Regions from separate parts of the Phreatobacter sp. GW821-FHT04C01 genome, predicted to be linked through region 1. Evidence: riboswitches for the same ligand, from Rfam matches in the RefSeq annotation. Region 1 holds a riboswitch; the other holds the start of a gene.
What was found. Region 1 has a riboswitch for glycine ahead of gcvT (glycine cleavage system aminomethyltransferase GcvT). Riboswitches for the same ligand answer to the same signal wherever they lie in the genome.
Positions count from the first base shown of each region.

Region 2: another riboswitch for glycine. It lies ahead of AC07WJ_RS06740 (D-amino acid dehydrogenase); the one in region 1 lies ahead of gcvT (glycine cleavage system aminomethyltransferase GcvT).

Region 1 covers NZ_JBWKTP010000010.1:112,571-119,731, reverse strand. Annotated here, with positions in the region: gene gcvH (glycine cleavage system protein GcvH) at 1-269, opposite strand, end outside; gene gcvT (glycine cleavage system aminomethyltransferase GcvT) at 343-1,488, opposite strand; glycine riboswitch at 1,558-1,685, opposite strand; glycine riboswitch at 1,686-1,791, opposite strand; gene AC07WJ_RS29670 (hypothetical protein) at 1,937-2,602, opposite strand; gene AC07WJ_RS29665 (pyridoxal phosphate-dependent aminotransferase) at 2,796-3,974, shown strand; gene AC07WJ_RS29660 (sensor histidine kinase) at 4,142-5,419, shown strand; gene AC07WJ_RS29655 (response regulator transcription factor) at 5,423-6,049, shown strand; gene AC07WJ_RS29650 ((2Fe-2S)-binding protein) at 6,200-6,655, shown strand; gene AC07WJ_RS29645 (xanthine dehydrogenase family protein molybdopterin-binding subunit) at 6,661-7,161, shown strand, end outside.
Region 2 covers NZ_JBWKTP010000001.1:1,457,162-1,464,322, forward strand. Annotated here, with positions in the region: gene AC07WJ_RS06725 (ABC transporter substrate-binding protein) at 1-903, opposite strand, end outside; gene AC07WJ_RS06730 (SDR family oxidoreductase) at 1,231-1,998, shown strand; gene AC07WJ_RS06735 (L-idonate 5-dehydrogenase) at 2,052-3,083, shown strand; glycine riboswitch at 3,135-3,232, shown strand; gene AC07WJ_RS06740 (D-amino acid dehydrogenase) at 3,366-4,631, shown strand; gene AC07WJ_RS06745 (LysR family transcriptional regulator) at 4,763-5,671, opposite strand; gene AC07WJ_RS06750 (acyclic terpene utilization AtuA family protein) at 5,819-7,156, shown strand; gene AC07WJ_RS06755 (AtuA-related protein) at 7,153-7,161, shown strand, end outside.

The DNA.
Region 1 (7,161 bases):
TCCTCGTTGACCGTGCCGGGCGCGCCCTCGAGTTCGGCATTGACCGCAATCACCTCGCCGCCGACCGGCGCATAGATGTCGGAGGCCGCCTTGACGCTTTCGACCACGGCGGCGCCGTCACCCTTGGCGACCTTGCGGCCGAGCTCGGGCAGCTCGACGAAAACGACGTCGCCGAGCTGCTGCTGGGCATAGTCGGAAATGCCGATGGTGCCAGTGTCACCCTCGACGCTGATATATTCATGGTCCTTGGTGTAGCGGATATTGGCCATGGCGAGCTCCTCTGAAACCTTGTTGTGAGGCACGTTCCCGATCGGGGCCGGATCCGGCCCGATCTCGAAAATGCTATCCGCGGAAATAGCGATGCGGCGCGAAGGGCATGGTCACCACCTTGGCCGGCAGGTCCTTGCCGCGCACCTCCAGCAGCACCGGCGTGCCCGGCTCGGCGAAGCGGCTGTTGACATAGCCCATGGCGACCGGACCGTTGACGCTGGGGCCAAAGCCGCCCGAGGTCACCGTGCCGATGGCCGCTCCGTCGGCGGCCTTGATCGTGGCGCCTTCGCGCGCCGGCGCGCGGCCGTCGGGCAGGATGCCGACCCGCCGGCGCGACGGGCCCTCGGCAAGCTCCTTCTGGATCCGCGCGGCGCCGGGGAAACCGCCCTCGACGCGGCGGCGCTTCTGGATCGACCAGTTGAGACCGGCCTCGACCGGCGAGGTTCCGGTGTCGATGTCATGGCCGTAGAGGCAAAGGCCGGCTTCCAGCCGCAGGCTGTCGCGCGCACCGAGCCCGATCGGCTTGACCCGTGCGTCGGACAGGAGCTTGCGCCAGATCGCCGGCGCATCCTTGGCCTCGATGCACAGCTCGAAGCCGTCCTCGCCGGTATAACCGGAGCGCGAGGCATGGACGAACATGCCGTCGAGCTTGGTCTCGACGAAGGTCATGAACGGGGTCGCGGCGATGCCGGGGATCAACACGTCGAGGACATCGGCGGCCTTCGGGCCCTGCAGCGCGATCAGCGCCAGGCTCGCATCCGGCTTCAAGGTCACGCCCGCGGGCAGGCGCGGTGCGATATGGGCGAAGTCCTGGTCCTTGCAGCCGGCATTGACCACCAGATAGGCCCAGCCCTCGTGACCGGCATAGGCCGAGCGGGTGATCATCAGGTCGTCGAGAATGCCGCCATCCTCGGCGGTCAGCTGGCTGTAGCGCTGCTGGCCCGGCTTCAGGTTGAGGATATCGGCGGGCACCAGGGCCTCGATCGCCTTGGCGGTCGCCTCCCAGGTCGGGCCGACCACGAAGGCCTGGCCCATATGGCTGACGTCGAACAGGCCGGCCTCGCTGCGCGTCCAATTGTGCTCGGTCAGCACGCCGGTCGGATATTGCACCGGCATGTCGTAGCCGGCGAAGGGCACCATCTTGGCGCCTGCCTCGACATGCAGCTGATGAAGCGGGGTCTTGTGCAGCGGCCCGGAAAGGGGATCGGCCATGGTCATCCTGCATCGGCGCGTGAGCAGGCCCGGGGCAAGCCCCGAACACACTCGAAACGCGGGCTTGTCGCCCGCTCGCGCCCCTCTGTCGCAGGACCTGAGAGATTCACCGGGGCCCAAAGGGCCAGGGTCCTGACCGGGACCCTATCGGCTTACTCCGTCGGTGGGCCGCGTTTGGACGCGCGGCCGCTTTCCAGAATGCCAATCCCCCGGCGGTCCTTTTTGCCTGAGAGGTTCCGGGGCCGTTGCTCCTTCGGCGCCGGGAGATCTCGCATTTAAAGACCACCCGGACTCTCCCGCCGGGCTCATATGGCACGTCTCCCGAATGACGGCATCAAGCGGCGAAGTCAAGGCGAGCTTGTGGGCAACGGCGCCCGGAAAGGACGCGGCCGCCGACCAGGCCAGCAGGAAAACCTGCCGCGAGCCCGATGGTTCGTGCCGGATCGGCCCCGGATCAGCGCGCCTGGCGCGCCTGGCGGCCCCGTCCCCGCTGTTGCGGCTGCGCCATCGTGTCGAAACCGACAAAGATGACATAGGTCTGCAGTTCCTCCGGCTGCGGCAGCGGGAAGGTCACCTGATCCTCGATCTGGGTGAAGGCGACATTCGGCGAATTGGCCGGCACGTCGATCGGCACATTGTAGAGCCGGGTCCAGACCGACTGCGACAGGCCGCGCGTCACCGCCAGCCGGATCGGCAAGGTCAGGCGCGCATTGCCCTCGGCCTTCGGACCGGTCAGCACGCGTCCCTCGATACCGACCTTGACGATCATGGTCTGGCCCTCGATGCGGCATTCGCGGGCAAGATCCGTGATGGTCGCCTGGTAACGCAGCTCGGTCGGGCCCTCGCCGCCCTGACGCCAGACGTTGGAGCCGTCGCGCACCTCGATGCGGGGGCAGAGATTTTCCTGCAGCGTCTGCGGCCCGGCCGGCACGGGCTGGCCGAACAGCGCGTTGTGCACCGGCGAGCCGACACCTGGCGCCGGTTGGGCCGCCTGCTGGGCCTGGCTGCCGCCGAACAAATTGCCCGCACTGGTGCCGCAACCGGCGAGACCGGCGGAGAGGCCAGAGAGAAGCGCGACACGGGCCAAAGCCCGACCCGTCATACCGAATGTGCGCAGCACGCCATGATCCTTAAGAAGCCCTTGCGATCGGTGCTTATAGCAAAGGCTCTCGGGCGGAACCAAGGCCTGTGCGTGCCGCCATCGCAACCGCGGTTCATCGCCTTTGCTGATGGACTTTCGTCGCGAATTTCATGAGAAGGGCGACGGCCCGGGCGTTATGCTCGGGGCTTGTCCACCAGAGCACGCGCCCTCCATGTCGTCATCTCTTCTCGCCTCGCTCCGCCCCGAAGCCACGGGCGCGCCTGCCAGCGGCATTGTCGAACTGTCGAAATATGCCCGCACCGCCGGCGACGTGATCCAGTTGTGGGTCGGCGAGGGCGATATGCCGACACCCGCCTTCATTTGCGAAGCGGCGACGCGCTCCCTCGCCGCCGGCGAGACCACCTATACGTGGCAGCGCGGCATTCCTGAGCTGAGGCAGGCCATCGCGACCTATGCCTCCAATCTCTACGGCCGCGAGCTGCCGGCGGAGCGCTTCTTCGTTTGCGGCTCGGGCATGCAGGCGATCCAGATCGCCATGACCATGGTGGCCGGACAAGGCGACGAGGTGATCATCCCCTCGCCCACCTGGCCGAACGCGCCGGCGGCGGCCGGGCTGCGCGGCGCGGTTCCCGTGCTGGTCGAACTGACCCATGGCAATCGCGGCTGGCAAATGGACCTCGACCGGATCGCCGATGCGATCACGCCCCGGACCAAGGCCTTGTTCATCAACACGCCGTCGAACCCGACCGGCTGGACCGCCACGCGCGAGGAACTCGCCGCGATCCTGGCGCTCGCCCGCAAGCACGGCCTGTGGATCATCGCCGACGAAATCTATACTCGCTTCGTCTGGACCGGCGAGGCCAGGCGCGCGCCGTCGTTCCACGACGTGCGCGAGGATGGCGACCGGATCCTCTGGGTCAACACTTTCTCGAAGAACTGGGCGATGACCGGCTGGCGCATGGGCTGGGTCGAGGCGGATCCGGCGCTCGGCGACGTCATCGAGAACCTGATCCAATATTCGACATCGGGCTCGCCGCAGTTCATTCAGCGCGCCGGCGTCGCGGCGCTGGAGCGCGGCGAGAGCTTTGTCGAGCACCAGATCGCCAAGGCGCGCAAGGCCCGCGAGATCGTCTCGGCGGCGATCGAACAGACCGGCCGATGCCATTTCTCACGCCCCGACGGCGCCTTCTATCTGTTCTTCGGCGTCGAGGGGATGACCGATTCGATGGCCGGCGCGATGAAGCTCGTCGACCTCGCCAAGGTTGGCCTTGCCCCGGGCGCGGCCTTCGGCAGCGGCGGCGAAGGCCATTTGCGGCTGTGTTACCTGCGCTCACCGGAGCAGATCGAGATCGCCGCCGAACGTCTCGGCAAGGCGATCAAGCAGCTCTGATTGCGCGTCGGCACGGCCGCAAAAGCCTCACAACGCCAACAAATCCCACAAATTGAACGGCCAGCGGCAACAAAGCAGGCAGATTCATCCTTGCACTAGGGATTTGTCCGTAGCATCTTCTACGGAGGAGGCGTTCCGGCGGGTCCGCCCGGCCCCGCCGCCTCCGGATGGCCGTCTCGTGGCATGTCGCCCGGCCGGGACTCGGTGCATCGTCGATTTGGCGCATCGTCCTGAGGAGGACGCCCATCGAGCAGATCCTGAAAGCCTCGCTGACGGTCTCGGAAGCCCGCCTTTCCAGCGTGCTCGACATTGCCGTCGACGGCATCATCGTGATCGACGAAAGCGCGACGATCCTGGTCTTCAACAAGGCCTGCGAGACGCTGTTCGGCTGGACCGCGCCGGAAGCCATCGGCCGCGGCATTGCCATGATCATCGCGCCCGAGGAAGCGGCGGGCGGAGAAGCCACCGCGCGCGACGGAGCGATCGAGCAATATCTGGGCAGCGGCCGCGAAGTGCACGGCCGACACCGCGACGGCACGATCTTTCCGGTCGAGCTGTCGGTCGCCGAGGCCGGCACCCCGGATGGGCGCCAATTCATCGGCATCCTGCGCGACCTCAGGCCGCGCAAGGAGACCGAAGAGCGGCTCAACCAATTGCAGACCCAACTGCTGCACATGGCCCGCGTCTCGGCGATGGACGAAATGGGCGCGGCGCTCGCCCACGAATTGAACCAGCCGCTGACCGCCGTGATGCTCTACCTCCAGGCCGTCGGGCGAACCCACGCCAAGGCGGTCGACGCCCACAGCAATGGCGAGATCGCAGCGCATTTCGACGAGACCGTCCGGTCCATTCTCGACAAGGCGCTGCGCGAGGCCGAACGTGCCGGCAACATCATCCGGCGGATGCGCGACTTCGTCGAGAAGCGCGAACCGGAGCGGCACCTGGTGGATCTCAACCCGCTGGTCGAGGACGCGGTCGAATTGACCCTGCTCGGCTATCGGCCGGGAACACGGGTGGTGCGCAACCTGCGCGACCGGCTGCCGCCGGTGCTGGTCGACGCCGTGCAGATCCAGCAGATCGTGGTCAATCTGGTGCGCAATGCCCTGGAAGCCGTGCGCGGCGGCGACCATGCCCGCATCTGGATCGAGACCCAGGCCAAGGACGGCACGATCCGTTTTTCGGTGCGCGACAGCGGTCCGGGCGTGCCGGGCGACGCCCTGCCGAACCTGTTCAAGGCCTTCGCCAGTACGAAGAGAACCGGACTGGGTCTCGGCCTTGCGATTTCCCGCACGATCGCTCAAAACCATGGAGGGGACTTGACCGTCGACCCCGGAGGCAATGGGCGAGGCGCTTGCTTCTCGCTGGTTCTTCCGTCGGCGGCTCGGACGGTGCCGCCGCCAGGCGGGCCGGCCGCCGGGAACACCCCCCATGATGGGATGCGGTAAGCCATGGCGAATGCGCCCAAAGATATTTTCGTGGTCGATGACGATCCGGCGGTCCGCGACGCGCTGAGCGTCGTGCTGTCGATCGAGGGCTTCGCGGTGTCGGGCTTCGCCGACGGCGCCACATTCATCGCGGCGACGCGCGGCCAGACCCCGGCCTGCGTCATTCTCGACGTGCACATGCCCGGCCGGTCCGGCCTCGACATCCTGAAGGAACTCAACGCCCACCACTATCCGGCGCCGATCTTCATCATCTCGGGCCAGGGCGACATTCCCATGGCGGTCGACGCGATCAAGCACGGCGCCCTCGATTTCATCGAGAAGCCGTTCGATGCGGACACCGTGGTGTCGCGGGTGCGCGAAGCCATCGACACCACCGAACGCCGCGCCGCCGCCCCGTCGGCGGCGACCTTGCGGGCCAATTTCCCCGGCACCGATCTCTTGACGCCACGCGAGCGCGAGGTGCTGAGCCAGATCGCGGCAGGTGCCTCCAACAAGGAGGCGGGCCGCCATCTCGGCATCAGCCCGCGCACCATCGAGGTCCACCGGGCCCGCATCATGGAAAAGCTCGGCGCCAAGAATGCCGCCGACCTCGTACGCATCGTGCTGACCGAGGCGCGGGCAACCGCCTGACAAAGCGGATCTCGCCTCCCCCGCCAGGGCGAGGCGTGCTCCCCCGGCTGGGCCGCCGATCACGATTGCGTGTGGAATCGCCTTGGGCCGCCTGCCCGCCGTATCGTCGCGTTAGTTTGGAGCTGATCCAATCTCTCCGGCGAGGCCGCCATGCTGACGCTCGACATCAACGGTCGCTCCTTCCAGATCGATGCCGATCCGGACATGCCCCTGCTCTGGGCGATCCGTGACCATGCCGATCTGACCGGCACCAAGTTCGGCTGCGGCCAGGCGCTGTGCGGCGCCTGCACCGTGCATGTCGACGGCCAGGCGACCCGCTCCTGTTCCCTGGCCGCGGGCGACGCACAAGGCCGCAAGATCACCACCATCGAGGGCATCGAGGGCAAGGTCGCCGAGGCGGTCCAGGCCTCCTGGCGCAAGCTCGACGTCGTGCAATGCGGCTACTGTCAATCCGGCCAGATCATGAGCGCCATCGCGCTCCTGACGGAGAACAAGGCCCCCAGCGAAACCGATATCGAGCTGGCCATGGATGGCAATATCTGCCGATGCGGCACCTATGTGCGCATCAAGGCCGCCATCCAGGATGCCGCCCGGGCTTTGGCATGAGCAAGATGGGGCCCGAGACCATGACCATCGGCAACAGCACGACACACACGAAGACCCAATCGGTCCTCACCCCGGCCGCCGCGAAGCGCGCCTTCGCCGCCACCCGCCGGTCGTTTCTCGCCGGTGCCGGCGGCGCGCTGATCGTCGCCGCCCTGCTCGGCCCGGATGAGGCGGCCGCCGCCGAGGCGTGCCAGTTCAGCAATGTCCCGGCCAATCCCAATGCCTTCATCAAGATCGGCGCCGACAATACGGTGACCGTGCTGGTCAAGCACCTGGACATGGGCCAGGGCTGCGCCACCGGGCTGACCACCATCGTCGCCGACGAACTCGATGCCGACTGGAGCCAGATGCGAGCGGCCTTCGCGCCGGCCGATCACCGGCTCTACAACAATTTCGCCTTCGGTCCGGTCCAGGGCATTGGCGGCTCGACCTCGATCGCCAATTCCTGGACGCAGTTGCGCCTGGCCGGCGCGGCCGCCCGCCAGATGCTGGTCACCGCTGCCGCC
Region 2 (7,161 bases), on a different contig from region 1:
GTTGGTCTGCGGGATCGAGACGAGCTTGACCTTGCCGCGCTCCTGCAGGCCGGCCACGTCGCTCGCCTGCAAGTCGATGGCGAGGTCGGCATCGCCGCGCTCGATCAGGTTCGCCCGGGTCGCCGGCTCCGGGACGGTCTGGACGATCAGGCGGCGGAAGAATGGCAGCTTGCCGTCGGCGCCGCCCTTCCAGGCCTCGTTGCGCTTCAGCGTCGTCTGTTGCCCGGGACGGTGCGATTCGACGGTATAGGCACCCCCTGCCGCGGTGTTGTCCTTGAGCCAGGCCTGCGCCCAGACGTCGTCGGCGGTCGCGTTCTTCTTGACCAGCTGACTGTTCATCATCGGCGACAAGGGAATGCAGAGATTGGCCAGGGCCAGACGGTCCGGCTTGTCGAGCAGCACTTCGACGGTGCGTTCGCCGGCGATGCGGAACTGGTCCGGCTTGGTCAGCGAGCCGCTGGCGATCTGCGCCGCGCTCAGCGATTTCGCCGAAACGGCCCGGTCGAGCGACCATTTCACGTCTTCGGCGGTGACCGGTGAGCCGTCGTGCCAGGTGGCGCCCTGGCGCAGATGGAAGGTCAGCGTGCGGCCATCGGCCGAGCGGTCGATCCGCTCGGCCAGCTCGCCGCGGATATTGTCGAAGTCGAAGGTCCAGACGCCATCGACCTGCTTGCGGCCGAACGAGGCCAGCCGGTCGTAGATGTTCATCGCCAGGCCGAAGACCTCGCGCGTGCCGCCGGGCGCGGTGGCATCGAGCGTGTTGATGGTGCCGGCCATGACGTGGCGCAGGGTCTCGGCGCGCGATTGCGCCTCGGCTGCGCCCGGCACGGCGGTGGCGCCCAAAGCGCCTCCCATGGCGGCCCCGAGAACGGTCTTGAGCCCCTGTCGACGCGTCAGTTTCATGGTCGGATACCCCTGGATCATCGCCCACGGCCTTGGGTGCCGTGGTGTCGTTGTTCTGGCCCATCCGACCGCACTCGGAGGCCGCAACGGAAGGTCCAGAATCGGCCCAAAGACCTGAGCCAGATCAACCGGCCGGACAGGGCCCCAGGCGGAGGCCGCGGCGGGCCGCGATCGCGAGCGGCCTCGGACGGCCGAATTCGCGCGGAGCGCATGACCGGCGCGCAGCTCTTTCATCTCGATTCCGCGCACGTCCCGCGTATCGGGCGGCGGGTGATCGAGACTATGCTCGGGCGGTGAGCCGAGGGCGCGCGCCACAAGGGGGACATCATGGCATTCGAACTGTTCGACCTGAGCGGCAAGCGGGCGCTGGTCACCGGCTCTTCCCAGGGGATCGGGCTGGCGATCGCGCGGGGCCTTGCCGAGCACGGCGCGGAGGTCGTGCTCAACGGCCGCGACGGCGGCAAGCTGGAGGCCGCGGCGGCGAGCCTCGCGACGGCCGGCCATCGCGTCTCGATCGCCGGTTTCGACGTGACGGTGGCCGAAGCGGTCAGGCAGGGCGTCGCTGCGATCGAGCACGACGCCGGCCCCATCGACATTCTCGTCAACAATGCCGGCATGCAGTTCCGCGCGCCGCTCGAGGACTTTCCGGCCGAACGCTGGGAGCAATTGCTCAGCACCAATATTTCGAGCGTGTTCTATGTCGGCCAGGCGGTCGCCCGGCACATGATCGCGCGCGGCAGCGGCAAGATCATCAATATCGCGTCGGTGCAGAGCGAGCTGGCGCGGCCCGGCATCGCGCCCTACACGGCGACCAAGGGCGCGGTGAAGAACCTGACGCGCGGCATGTGCGCCGACTGGGCCAGACATGGCCTCCAGGTCAATGCCATCGCGCCCGGCTATTTCAAGACCCCGCTGAACCAGGCGCTGGTCGACAATCCGGAATTCTCGGCCTGGCTCGAAAAGCGGACGCCCGCGGCGCGCTGGGGCAATGTCGACGAACTGATCGCCGCGGCCGTCTTTCTCGCCGGCAAGGGCTCGTCCTTCGTCAACGGCCATACGCTTTACGTCGATGGCGGCATCACGACCTGCCTCTAGGGCCGCGCCGCCGCCATGTCCTTCAGTCGTGCCCTTCGCCCGGGAGTGAAATGATGAAAGCCGTGGTCATTCATGCCGCACATGATCTCCGGGTCGAGGAGCGGCCGTCCGAGGTTGCCGGGCCGGGCCAGGTCGAGGTGGCGATCGAGGCCGGCGGCATCTGCGGCTCCGACCTGCACTACTACCATCATGGCGGCTTCGGCACGGTCCGGGTGCGCGAGCCGATGATCCTCGGCCATGAGGTCGCGGGAACCATCAAGGCGCTGGGCGAGGGTGTCTCGGGCCTGGCGATCGGCGACCGGGTGGCGGTCTCGCCGAGCCGGCCCTGCAATGCCTGCGACTATTGCCTGAGGGGCCAGCAGAACCACTGCCTGAACATGCGCTTCTACGGCAGCGCCATGCCGATGCCGCATATCCAGGGCGCCTTTCGCCAGCGGCTGGCGGCGGAAGCCTGGCAATGCCACAAGGTCGCCGACGGCGTATCGGCCAACGAGGCGGCTTTCGCCGAGCCCTTCGCGGTGACCTTGCATGCGGTCAACCGGGCGGGATCGCTGCTCGGCAAGCGCGTGCTGGTGACCGGTTCGGGGCCGATCGGCGCCCTGGCGGTCATTGCCGCGCGCGCCCATGGCGCGGTCGAGATCGTCGCGACCGATGTGATGGACGCGGTTCTCGCGACGGCGCGCCGGGTCGGCGCCGACCGGACCATCAATGTGGCGAACCAGGGCGCGGAGCTCGACGCCTATTCCGCCAACAAGGGCTATTTCGACGTGCAATTCGAGGCGTCGGGCAATGAGCGGGCGGTGCGCTCGGGGCTCGAGGTGCTGAAGCCCCGGGGGGTGCTGGTCCAGCTCGGCCTCGGCGGCGACGTCGCGATCCCGCAGAACCTGGTGGTGGCCAAGGAAATCGAGATGCGCGGCACGTTCCGGTTTCACGAGGAGTTCGGCCTGGCGGTCGACCTGATCAACCGGCGCAAGGTGGACGTGAAGCCGCTCTTGTCCGGCGTCTACGGATTGGACGAGGCGGTGACGGCTTTCGAGGCGGCGGGCGATCGCAGCCGATCGATGAAGGTCCAGCTCAGCTTCTGATGACCGCCTTCCCAGTCCTGGCTTGACAGGCCGCGCGGGAAGGCGGATGAGCAGGTCAACGCGGAAGAGATCCTCCTGTCACGCGACAGGAGGGCGCCGACGGAGCAACCGCCCCGGAAACTCTCAGGCAAAAAGACCGCGTTCGATTTTGGACTCTGAAAAGTGGAGCCTCATGCTCCCGCCGACGGTGTAAGTTGCCGCTCAGTCCGTGAGCGCCAATGATGCTCTCAGGCCAATGACAGAGGGGGCGTTCGAACCCGCGATGCGCGGGAAGGAGCGCCTATGTCGTCAGTCCAAGAGCCGCATGTCGCCGTGATCGGCGCGGGCATTACCGGCATCACCACCGCCTATAACCTGGCCAAGCGCGGCTGCCGCGTGACCGTGTTCGACCGGCATCCCTATGCCGCGATGGAGACCTCGTTCGCCAATGGCGGCCAGCTCTCGGCCTCCAATGCCGAGGTCTGGAACAGCTGGGCGACCGTGCTCAAGGGCCTGAAATGGATGTTCACGCCCGGCGCACCGTTGCTGGTGAACCCGACGCCGTCCTGGCACAAGCTGTCCTGGATGGCCGAATTCGTCGCGGCGATCCCGAAATATGAGGAAAATACCGTCACGACGGCCCGCCTTGCCGTCGAGGCCCGGGCCCATCTCACCCGCATGGCCGCGGAAGAGGGCATCGATTTCGACTGCGAGACCCGCGGCATCCTGCATTTCTATCACAGCAAAGCCGATTTCGAGGCCGCCGCACGGGTCTCGAAACTGCTGGCCAAAGGCGGCCTCGAACGGCGCGCGGTGACGCCGGAGGAAATCCGGTCGATCGAACCGGCGCTCAAGGGCACCTTCCACGGCGGCTTCTACACGCCATCCGATTTCACCGGCGACATTCACAAGTTCACCAATGGCCTGGCGCGCGCCTGCGAGCGGCTCGGCGTCACCATGCGGCTGGCGACCGAGGTGACCCATGTCGCCGCGACCGATGTCGCGGTGAGGATCAGCAGCCGCTCGGTCGAACCTTCGACGGACGAGACCAGGGCGCCGGTCAGGATCGACCGCTTCGACCAGGTGGTCGTCTGCGGCGGCGTGATGTCGCGCGATCTCGGCCGGCAGGTCGGCGACCGGGTCAATGTCTATCCGGTCAAGGGCTATTCGATCACCGTGAACCTGCCCGACAAGGCGGACCAGGACGCGGCGCCCTGGACCAGCCTGCTCGACGACAAGGCCAAGATCGTCACCAGCCGGCTGGGCGCGACCCGCTTCCGGGTCGCCGGGACCGCCGAATTCAACGGCGCCAACAAGGATATCCGGGCCGAACGCATCGATCCGCTGATCGCCTGGTGCCGCGCCCATTTCCCGGGCATCAACACCCGCCAGGTGGTGCCCTGGGCCGGGCTCAGGCCGATGATGCCGGACATGCTGCCGCGGGTCATGCGCGGGCGGAACCCGCGCGTGCTCTACAATACCGGCCATGGTCATCTCGGCTGGACCTTGTCGGCGGCGACCGCCGACGCGATCGGCGCGCTCGCCGTCTCGCGCAGCAACGCGGCCTGACGCCCCCGGGGGCAGAGGCCAGGAGGCGCGCGCAAAAGTGCCTCCTGGGTTTCGGAACGGGCCGGTGGTCGGTGGCCGAGCATCCGGCGCCGGCGCACCGATCACGGCGGCTGCGCGATGCGCCCGGCGCCCTATGTCGCGACGATGTCCTTGGCCGCGGCCTCGATGCAGTCGAGGAAGATCCGGGCGGCCGGCGGCAGCGACCGTCCGGCGCGCGTGATGATGCCGATCTGGCGGCGGACCACCGGCGCGCGTAGCGGCCGGAACACCAGGCTGGACACCGACATCAGCGGCAAGGCCAGCCGCGGCATGGCCGAGATGCCCAAGCCCCGGTCGATGAGGTGGCCGGCGGTGCCCAGGAAGCTGCATTCATAGTGGGGCGCGACGACCAGGCCGGTCTGCAGGAAGGCCGCATTGGTCATGGCGCGGACGCTGCTCGCCGGCGCCATGGCGACGAAGGGTCGCTCGGCGAAAACGCTCCAAGGCGGCTGGCGCATGCGGGCGAGCGGGTCGTCGCGGCGACAGACGAGCCCGAAGGCCTCGTCGGCCAGCGGCCGGTAGTGCAGCTTGCCGTTGGGCAAGGGCTGAACCGTCAGGCCGATCTCGGCATGGCCTTCGACCACGGCGTCGACCACGTTTTCCGACAGGCCGTCGCGGATCAGCACCTCGACATCGCCCTGCAAGCCCTTGAGCGTGGCGATGGCGCTGGGCAGCAGCACCGCCGCGATCGAGGGCAGGGCGGCGACCGTGATCCGTCCGCGCCGGCCGGCGATATAGAGCGCCAGTTCGCCGAAGGCACCCTCGAACTCGGCCAGCAGGCGCTCGGCGATCGGCCGCAGCTCCACCCCGGCCGGGGTCAGGGCGACATTGCGGGTGTCGCGATCGAACAGCCGGGTGCCGAGCGCCTCCTCGGTCAGCCGGATGGTCCGGCTCAGCGCCGGCTGGGACACGGCAAGGCGGCGCGCGGCCTCGCTGAAGCTGCCGTTCTCGGCAACCCGCAGGAAACAGTTGAGCTGCTGGGGCGTGACATTGATCCGCATTGTGGATCAATCTATCCGGAAATTGTCTTTGTTGAATAGGTGGGCCGGCCGTAGCGTTCGGGCCGGCCTCGAATGGCAGCGCTTCCGCTCCGCCAGGCGTCCGGTGATCGCTATCGTGTCAACCCGACGACTTTCATGTTGCCCCCGATGAAGACGCTCCGGATCGGCGCCGGCGCCGGCTATTCCGGCGACCGGATCGAACCCGCAGTCGAACTGGCCGAAAAGGGCGATCTCGACTTTCTGGTCTTCGAGTGCCTGGCCGAGCGGACCATCGCGCTCGCCCAGCAGGCGCGCAGCCTCGATCCCGAGGCCGGCTACGACCCGCTGCTCGCCGACCGGTTGCGCGCCGTGCTGCCGGCATGCGCCGCCCGCGGCACGACGATCATCACCAATATGGGCGCAGCCAATCCGGCGGCCGCGGCGCGCAAAGCCGTGGCTGTCGCCCGGCAGCTGGGCCTGGCCGGCCTGAAGATCGCGGCGGTCAGCGGCGACGACGTGACGGACATGGTAAGGCATGCTGACCTCGCCTTCATCGATCGGGCCGGCCGAACCGCGGACCTCGGAAACACGCTGATCTCGGCCAATGCCTATCTCGGCGCCGGCCCCATCGTGCAGGCGCTTGCCGGCGGCGCCGACATCGTCATCGCCGGGCGCATCAGCGACCCCGCCATGTTCCTGGCGCCGCTGATCCATCGTTTCGGCTGGGCGGACGGCGACTGGGTCCGCCTCGGCAAGGGCACGCTCGTCGGCCATCTCCTGGAATGTGCCGGCCAGGTCACCGGTGGCTATTTCGCCGATCCCGGCCGCAAGGACGTCGCCGGCCTCGCGCGCCTCGGCTTTCCGCTGGCCGAGGTGACCGAGGACGGCGATGCCGTGATCACCAAGGTCGCGGGTTCGGGTGGCCAGGTGACGCTCGGCACCTGCAAGGAGCAATTGCTCTACGAGGTCCACGACCCCGCCCGCTATCTCCAGCCCGACGTGGTCGCCGACTTCACCGGTGTCCGGCTCGAGGCGGTGGGTGCCGACCGCGTCGCGGTGCGGGGCGGTAGCGGTACGGCGCGGACCGGACAGCTCAAGGTCTCGGTCGGCTATCGCGACGGCTTCATCGGCGAGGGCCAGATTTCCTATGCCGGCGCCGGTGCCTTCGAGCGGGCAGCGCTCGCCCGCGCGATCGTCGAGCAGCGGTTCGAACTGACCGGGCTTGCCGCTGAGGAATGGCGCCTCGATCTCATGGGCGTCGACGCGGTGCATCGGGGCGCGGCGAGCGGCCGCCGCAACGACAGCGAAGTCAGGCTGCGCGTCGCCGGGCGGGTGGCGTCGCAGGCTGACGCGACACGCATCGGCAACGAGGTGGAGACGCTCTACACCAATGGTCCGGCCGGCGGCGGCGGGGTCAGCAAATCGGTGCGCGAGGTCGTCGCCATCGCATCCGTCCTGATCCCGGAGGACATTGTGCGGCCCCAGATCGAATGGCACGTGGCATGAGGATA